DNA from 4 places in the Lysinibacillus sp. K60 genome. Region 1 is predicted to be linked to each of the others. Evidence: riboswitches for the same ligand, from Rfam matches in the RefSeq annotation. Region 1 holds a riboswitch; each other region holds the start of a gene.

Evidence for each region. Region 1 has a riboswitch for cobalamin ahead of cobT (nicotinate-nucleotide--dimethylbenzimidazole phosphoribosyltransferase). Riboswitches for the same ligand answer to the same signal wherever they lie in the genome.
Region 2: another riboswitch for cobalamin. It lies ahead of HCH28_RS15610 (glutaredoxin family protein); the one in region 1 lies ahead of cobT (nicotinate-nucleotide--dimethylbenzimidazole phosphoribosyltransferase).
Region 3: another riboswitch for cobalamin. It lies ahead of HCH28_RS01560 (ABC transporter substrate-binding protein); the one in region 1 lies ahead of cobT (nicotinate-nucleotide--dimethylbenzimidazole phosphoribosyltransferase).
Region 4: another riboswitch for cobalamin. It lies ahead of HCH28_RS05970 (energy-coupling factor ABC transporter permease); the one in region 1 lies ahead of cobT (nicotinate-nucleotide--dimethylbenzimidazole phosphoribosyltransferase).

Annotation. Positions count from the first base shown of each region.
Region 1 is NZ_JAASJR010000003.1:6,666-8,868, forward strand. Features, by position in the region: gene HCH28_RS07310 (ABC transporter ATP-binding protein) at 1-610, shown strand, start outside; cobalamin riboswitch at 707-882, shown strand; gene cobT (nicotinate-nucleotide--dimethylbenzimidazole phosphoribosyltransferase) at 975-2,030, shown strand; gene HCH28_RS07320 (trimeric intracellular cation channel family protein) at 2,128-2,203, opposite strand, start outside.
Region 2 is NZ_JAASJR010000007.1:22,055-24,257, forward strand. Features, by position in the region: gene nrdE (class 1b ribonucleoside-diphosphate reductase subunit alpha) at 1-541, opposite strand, end outside; gene nrdI (class Ib ribonucleoside-diphosphate reductase assembly flavoprotein NrdI) at 538-897, opposite strand; gene HCH28_RS15610 (glutaredoxin family protein) at 894-1,118, opposite strand; cobalamin riboswitch at 1,236-1,413, opposite strand; gene HCH28_RS15615 (hypothetical protein) at 1,704-2,203, opposite strand, start outside.
Region 3 is NZ_JAASJR010000001.1:291,628-293,830, reverse strand. Features, by position in the region: gene HCH28_RS01560 (ABC transporter substrate-binding protein) at 1-955, opposite strand, end outside; cobalamin riboswitch at 1,092-1,274, opposite strand; gene HCH28_RS01555 (acyl-CoA dehydrogenase family protein) at 1,332-2,203, opposite strand, start outside.
Region 4 is NZ_JAASJR010000002.1:444,973-447,175, forward strand. Features, by position in the region: gene cbiQ (cobalt ECF transporter T component CbiQ) at 1-342, opposite strand, end outside; gene HCH28_RS05965 (energy-coupling factor ABC transporter substrate-binding protein) at 348-620, opposite strand; gene HCH28_RS05970 (energy-coupling factor ABC transporter permease) at 624-1,370, opposite strand; cobalamin riboswitch at 1,520-1,704, opposite strand; cobalamin riboswitch at 1,955-2,136, shown strand.

The sequences.
Region 1 (2,203 bases):
ACCTTTGAAGAAAATTGTATTGATTAAGGGAGAAAGCGGATCAGGTAAATCGACATTATTGAATATATTATCAGGTTTATACATTAATTATCAGGGTGAAATATTTCTATCCAATCAAAATATTAGATATATTCCTAATGATGTTTATAGAAAAAGGGTATGTTTGGTAACGCAAGAGCATTTTATAATGACAGGGACAATAAGGGGAAATTTGTTATTAGCAAAGCCGAATGCAACGGATGAAGAATTAATTCAAATTTGTAAAATGGTTAACATTTATTCATATATAGAAACGTTGGACTATAAATTTGAAACTCTTATTGGGCATAATGGGCTTGAATTATCTACTGGGCAACAGCAAAGACTTTCAATAGCAAGATCGCTTCTAAGAGATGCGGATATCTATTTGTTTGACGAGATTACTTCTGCGCTTGATAAAGACAACCAAATAAATATAGAAACATTACTTTTATATTTAAATAAAGAAAAACAAAAGACTGTTATATTGGTTACTCATCACCCTGTTTTAATAAGTGAAGTAGATAAAATATTTGAAGTTAATAACAATCAGGTGAACGAGAGGGATTCATTTGTTGTTACAAGCTCTTAATAAGCCTAAATTGTTTGAATAGCTGGTTGTACTAAGTTAACACTCAAAAAAATTTTTCCTCTTGACACTAAAAAAGTTGTAAAGTAGATTTAACATAATTACATAAAAGCAATAGGTGCCCACTTGGGAGAATAGGGAATAAAGTGAAAAGCTTTAGCGGACCCGCCACTGTATAAGGGAGTTTCATAGTGTATGCCACTAGCGAATTGCTGGGAAGGTACTATGAGGTGTTGAACTTGAGCCAGGAGACCTGCCTACATGCTTTAGAAGAGATAGATGATGGAAAAGTCTGTAGTTTATTTGTCATGACAATAAACTACAGATTTTTTATTTTGTCTCAATGAGAACGAGAGGAGAAATAATCATGCAATTATTACAAGATACGATTCAAAATATTCAAGGGGTTGATATGAAAAGTATGGAGCAGGCTAGAAAACGGATTGATGGGCTTTGTAAGCCCCCAGGTAGCTTGGGTAAACTAGAATCACTTGCTGTACAGCTCTCTGGGATAACAGGACACTTATATCCAATGGTCGACAAAAAGGTGATGATTGTTTGTGCTGCAGATCATGGTGTTTGCGAGGAAGGTGTAACCACGAATCCACAAGATGTGACGGTCTTTCAAACATTAAATTTTCCTAAGGGAGGTACAGGCGTTTGTGCGATTGCGGGCATTACCAATGCAAAGGTTGTCACAGTAGATGTTGGGGTAAAAGAAGATATTCCACTTGATGCAGGAGTCCTTATTCATAAAATTAAATACGGTACCGATAACATGGCACAAGGTCCAGCTATGGCCAAACAAGAAGCCATTCAATCGATAGAAGTAGGAATCCAGGTGGCCACTGAGGAAATCATAAAAGGTGCTGATGTACTTGGGACTGGAGAAATGGGCATCGGCAATACAACACCAAGTGCTGCGATATTAGCTGTTTTGACGGGATGCAAGCCTATCGAAGTAACGGGGTTTGGTGCAGGAGTAGGCCAAGGAGGCATTGCCTATAAAGCAGCAGTTATTGAAAAAGCAATTACCTTAAATAAGCCTAATCCAAATGATGTTATTGATGTTCTGGCTAAGGTTGGAGGATTAGAGATAGGGGCGATGACAGGCATTATACTTGGCGCTGCTGTCCATCGTAAACCTGTTGTCATTGATGGATTTATTTCAACTATTGCCGCGCTCATTGCTTATAAGCTAGAACCAAAAGTAAAAGATTATATTATTCCTTCCCATGCCTCAGAGGAACCAGGGGCTAAAATTGCCGCTGCATTACTAGGCATTGAACCGATGTTGCACATGAATATGCGTTTAGGCGAAGGTTCTGGAGCATCCTTAGCCTTTCCTATTTTAGATGCAGCTTGCTCGATGATGAAAAACATGGTGACTTTAGAAGAATCAATGCAGTTGTTAAAAAGGTAAGTTAAATGTCTCTTTTTTAATCATATAAGGAATGAAACATTAGCTAAAACAATAAAACAGCCAATGACTTAATTTTTGGTCATTGGCTGAATGGTGTTTATGCTCGATTTAATTTACGTAATGGCAAGCGCCACTTCATCATATAGGAAAAGATACGTAAAACTGTAATCACT
Region 2 (2,203 bases), on a different contig from region 1:
TTTCAGCAATACTGTTCATGGAGTCATCCATTGATAATTTAAAGCAGCTGACTAATTCACCACGTGCTTTCTTACCACTATTTAAAGCAGTTGGTGTCGCTGGCTGGTAGGCTTCCATCATTGCTTCGACAGAGCGTTCTGCTAGAGTTGTGTTTCCTTGCGCCAAATACAAAGCAATAATGACAATACGATCCTCATACTTTTCTAAGATCTCTTCCCCGTCACGACTTTTCATAGCATAGCTATCATAAAATTTGCTTGCGCTCATAAAGGATGGGAAGCGGAAATTATAATCATAGGCTTTCTTGTACAGCTTCTTAATAAATTCCATCTCGTACATATCGATAAATGCTTTCTCATAGTAGCCCTCATCAACTAAATAGCGGATTTTTTCCTCAATATCTATAAAATAACGCAAACGTACGTTAACATACTCTAAAAAGTAGCGGCGCGTAGCTTCGCGGTCCTTTTCTAACTCAAGTAATCCAGTTGTACTATAACGATTCAGTACGTCATTATTAAGCTTTAAATAGGTTTTCATCTCATTACCCTCGTTTCATAAAACGTTTGTATTGCTTCGTAATCCGTTTGATTACCTCGTAAATCTAATTTCCTTACTAAGGGTACATGATAGGTAGCGGCGATTTTCTCACCAGCAGCGCCAAATACATGATGGCCGAAATTACTATTGCCACTGGCAACTACTCCTTTACAAAAATCCCTGTTTTTTTCTAAGAAACGTTGTACCTTTGCTGGAATGTCACCTAAACCATCTGTGTAGGTAATTAAAAGATAGGGCTTGTTCAATCGCAATTCCTCCGAGAGCTCGATACATTCTGCCTTTAATTTGGATACAACATTTCGGACATTACCTGTACGACTCGCGTAAACGATCATAGAGCAATCAACTCAATTTGAGAAACAATTTCCTGAACATCTCCTATAAAAGTTTCATTCATCTCTAAAACAGGCACACTTAAAAAACCTGCGTCAATAATCGTTTGCTTTGCCTGTTCATCATGATCGATGTTAACGATTTCAGCTTCAAGTCCTGCACGTTGTAGTTCAGATTTTACCCATAGGCATTTTGGACAAATTGTTTTCGTATAAAGTTTCATAGAAATCCCTCTTTTCATAAAATAAAAAGCCTATCTCCTCTAGAGAGATAGGCTAAATGGAAACGTTAACATACCAAAAATACTGACGTTCCCATCTCTTAATCCCCGAAGAAATGATAAATTTGTTTTATAAAGGCAGGTCTCCTGGCTTTGCTTCATTCTCTGATTCCCTTCCCATGCAAATGCACAGTGGTTGCAATCATCGTCAGCTTCACAGTTGCGGGGACAGCGTCGGAATTGTACCGAACTTCCCTTTTAAACTACATATAGTAGTACCTTTGTAAAACGAACACAATATATAGTTGTTGTTCAATAGTTTTAAGTGTACCATCCTTCAAATGAAAAGTAAATCAAGATTCTAAACTTCTTTATTTTTGGATTATTCAGTATTTTTAATTATGTAGTTCGAAATAGATTATCAATAATTACTACTTCCTAATTAAAATATTTATTTTAAATGATGTATGAAATTCTCTATTAAAATCGATCTACATTTGTAGAATGACTAGGATAATCTAGTTGAATAGCTAACATAGAACACTCTATATTCTGAAGAAAAATAGACTGATTGACACTACGAATATATTATTTCCTTTCAATAAACAGGGCCAATTCCTTATAAAATTCCGGCGTTGCAGCAGAATTTGTATGAAATTGAGGATTATATTTGGATATAAGTTTATATAATTTAGTAGCAGTTAAAAGATTTTGTTCTCTATCGTAAGCCCTAAAGCTATTATAGACCTCTTTCACTTTCCCATTTGCTAAATGAGAAAAGTAATGTTGCACTTCTTCATCCTCTAAGTAATCTAGTTGCCATTTGTAACATATTAAATTTGTGAGGAAAAACATTTCTAATGCTGGCATTTCACCAAATTTCAATAGCAATGTCATCCCATAATCAAAGGCATTTTCTAACCATTTCACTCCATGCCGTTCCCTGTAAAAACGAATTAATCTTTGTAAACCATGTCCTTGTTCTTTCACAAGGTAAGAATGAATATTCCTATTTCCAGCATTTCTTTCCCATTCATCAAGAGAAAATTTATATTTTCTTATAAGTTTCATCCAAAGCTTTTGAAGTT
Region 3 (2,203 bases), on a different contig from region 1:
CAGGATAGATTGCTTTTGCTAATTCTTCTAGACCTTCTGCTAAACGTGGCCCTTGACGACTTGTTGTACTTTCATCTACCTGCACAATCGCATTATTTTTTACGGCATTAATCGTATCAAAGCCCGCCCGTTTTGGTATTTTCGTTAAAATATCTGGTACATAATGATATGTCACCACGATGACATCTGGATTTTTTGCGATAATTTGTTCTGCATCAATTTTATACCAATTATCGCCATCTACAGCTACATTCTCTGCATTGATCATTTCAAGCATCGCGTTCATAAACGTACCATTGCCAGATGTATAAATATCTGGCTCATCTGATGCTTCAACTAACACTTTTTTGGGTTCAACATCCTTGACTTTAGACAAAACTTCTTCTACTTTCGCCTTCATATTAGCAACAATTTTTTCTGCCTCTGGTAATTTCCCTGTAGCACGTCCAAGTTGCTCAATTGTTGTATATGTTTCATTAAAGTCTTGTGCATTTCTTACTACAAAAACTTTCAAACCTGCTGATTCAAGCTGTGCAATAGCCTCTTCTGAAAGAGACATGCTAGATTCGTGTGAAAAAACGATATCTGGTTTTAAGGCAATAATTTTTTCAATATCGTACTCCATACCGCCAACCTTATCCTTCTCAGCTGCCTCTGGCGGATAATCGTCGTTGTCAGTAACACCAACTATTTCATCATTTAAACCTAGTCCAAAAAGGATTTCAGTATTACTCGGAATAAGTGAAACAATTTTCTCAGGAGGTGCTTCAAGTGTAATGTCCTTACCAAGGGCATCTGTTATCGTCATTGGGAATGTTGCTTCATCCACCTGTGCTGTTTCTTGCTGTGTTTGCTGCTCGTTAGATGACTTGTTATCTTTTGCTTCCTGCCCACAAGCAGCTAGCAAGCCTACTGCTAAAAATGCTGATAATCCTATTTTCCAAAATTTCTTCATGTGAATCCTCCTTCGTTGGTCCATGCGACATTTCGCTTTATTTTGCATCAAAATAAAACCCCTCATCTTTGAACGATGAGGGGGCAAAATCGCACCAAAAAACTGATACAAAATCCACCACCCTATCCTCGTAGGTTGTCATGTCGTTATAAAGGCAGGTCTCCTGGCTAGTGCTACTTGCGATTTTTCAAGCCTTCCCGAAATCTTCAGTGGCATCATTTGAAAAAACTCACACTTACAGTGGCGGGACCGCATCGGAATTACACCGATTTCCCTTTTCACTTTACTTAAGTAAAGAACCTTTATAATATTCAGTTGATTTCATTATACATGAAAATGAAAGAAGTCGCCTCCATTCAAGACGACTCCCCGGCCATTATACAATTTCAGAAAAGTATTGGACTGTTTTCATTTGAGCACCCATTTCTCTTAATGACCATGTCTGTTCTAAATAAACGTCCGCTAGTTTTTCATATTTTCCACCAAATTTATGTGCCCACTCAACCGCAATGACACTTTCATAAAGGTGAGCCATTTTTTCAGCCATACCTTTTGCTTCAAAAGTTTTCGTTGCCTCGTCTAAAGCGCTAAAAATTTGCAGTTTTATAGAAATATTCGCCAATTGTTCTTTAACGATTTGTACTAGTGAGCTGTCAGCTAATTTCTCTAATCGTTCCTCCATCTCACAGACAAACAGTTCATGTGCATGAAACTTATCCACTAAACGAATGAGTTCTAAGGCCAAAATATTAGCCGTCCCCTCCCACACCGTCAACACTTGCGCGTCTCTTAATAAGCGGGGCGTTACAAAGTCTTCTATATAGCCATTACCCCCGTGTAATTCAATTGCCTCACTAGCATAGTGAACAGCTTGCTCTGCCGTTTCCTTTTTCATAATGGCAATATATAAACGATTCATAATAAGGTCTTGCTGTGTTCCCTGTCCACTTGTCACTTTATCGTATAATTGAATAAGATCAAAAACTGTCGCTACTTCCACGTGCAACTTAGCTGCAAATTTCCCTAAAGTATCCTGAATCATAGGGTATTGTGTTAAGGGCTTGCCAAATGCATGTCGATTGCTTACATAATGTTTTGCCTCTAAGAAGCCACGACGCATAATACCAATAGAAGCGACTGCATTACAAATTCTTGAGAGATTTAGTGCTTCTAGCATATAATAAATCCCTTTATTTTGCTCCCCTACAACATAGGCAAGTGCACCATCAAATTCTACCTCACCAGAGG
Region 4 (2,203 bases), on a different contig from region 1:
TAACACACTTGCGTTCCCAATAAAAACAGTCCAATTCCTCCATGTAAACGACCAAATATGGGCAGGGAGTGTATTCGTTGATGATGTAAAAGAAAGTAAAATAGATACAAGACTTGTTAATAAGAAAAAGCCAGGTAACAATAATAGTTTGCCATAGTATGTAAGCGGAATTTTGGCACCTAAAATGATAAAAGCACTCATTACAAAAAATGTAATGAGTGAAAGTCGTTCATCTCTCATGATGAGCGTTATGAGAAGTAATCCAAGTGAAAATATCATTTTTTCTAGCGGATGAACGGCCGCTAGCTTATTCAGATAGGCATACTTATCAATGAGTAACATAATGGTTAACCTTCTTTGTGTTTGCCACGCATATAGCCGATGAAGTAGCCAATAAAGCCAGCTCCTATAGCTGCCTGTAGCACGAATAATAAGCTTTCGATTTCACCACTTGGTGGCTCCCATAGACTTTCAAACCATGGCTCATATTCCGCATTGATTTCACCAATAGCTGCTTCTGCTTCTCCATCAGCACCACCAAATTCAGCACCTTTTTGTATGAACAAGGGAATGATGGCTAATAACACAACAATTGCTAATAACAATAAATTTTTTTTCATCTGTTAATGTGCCTCCTTTGTTGAGAAAACACGTAAAGTTTTTAGTTCGCTAATATTGTATTTTTTCAAGAAATTCATCACTATGACCGTTAAAATTCCTTCACTCACTGCTAAAGGAATTTGAGTTAAGGCAAAAATACCTGCAAACTTTGTAAAGGATGCCATAAAGCCTCCAACCTCTGAAGGAAAGGCTAGTGCTAGTTGTACAGAAGTCACAATGTATGTACCTAAATCACCAAGCATAGCTGCAAAGAATACGGCTAGTGAAAATGACAAGCCTACTTTTTGAGCACCTTTAAAGACAAAGTAAGCAATAAAAGGACCAACAATAGCCATAGAAAAGGCATTAGCCCCTAAAGTTGTAATTCCTCCATGAGCTAATAATAAAGATTGAAATAATAAAACGATTGTTCCAATTACACTCATTGCTAGAGGGCCAAAGAGTACTGTCCCAAGTCCTACACCAGTTGGGTGAGAGCAGCTACCTGTAACAGAAGGGATTTTTAAGGCGGATAGCACAAAGGCAAAGGCTCCTGAAAGCCCCAAAAGCATTTTTGTTTCAGGATTTTCATCAACGGTTTTTCGAATAGAACGCAATCCTAGAATGATAAATGGAATAGAGATGACCCACCAAAAAATAGCCCATTCGATTGGTAAAAAACCTTCCATGATATGCATGGCAAAGGCACGTTTTGGCACGATTAAAAAGGCCAGTAAAAAATAACTAAGTTTCCACCATGAAAATTTCAAAAAGCTTTCCTCCTAACTAATTAGTAGATTTTTAGAAGATTGCGTGCGTAATTAAAAAAAGCACTTCTCCACTGGTGGAAAAGTGCATAGCTAAAAAAGCAAATAACATTCTCATCTGCTAAGCCGCACACCTATCCTCGTAGGCTGAAACGATCACTTATTTTTCGGCAGGTCTCCTGGCTCTAGTTCAATGCTTTATAGGTCTTCCCATCCGTTGGACAGTGACATATTCTATAAAGCTCCCTATTACAGTGGCGGGACCGCGCCGGACTCAAACCGGCTTCCCTTTTAAGCAAAATGACAAGCACTTTGCACCGAAAAACATTCAAATTGTGAGATTTCACGACAAAGTGTAACATGAATTTCCATAAATATGCTATACCTTTTATAAATTTTTATAATTAAAGGTCAATGGCGAATATTCTGATAACGATTTATGGGCAAATTATATAGATTGTATAAATTTCATACCTAGTTCCATTCAAAATTGATAAATTTGTCATAAATTTTTAAAGAAATATTGAAATTTTAAAAAAATAAGATATGATAAAGACAGTTTTCTATTTAAAATTCTAATAAAAATTTCATATAAAACGTCAATAAGTGCTCGAATAGCTCGAGATAATAGGGAAATTGGTGAAAATCCAATACAGCCCCCGCTACTGTAATAGCTGATGAAATCGCAAAGCCACTGGTGCAAACTTGGGAAGGTGCGATAGTAAAATGAAGCTTAAGTCAGGAAACCTGCTTATTTGATTGTGCATGCAAACTTTTCGGAGGGAGAAGTTGAAGCGAAAGCGAGTACCTGTATTTCATGCTATTCGTTTTTATTT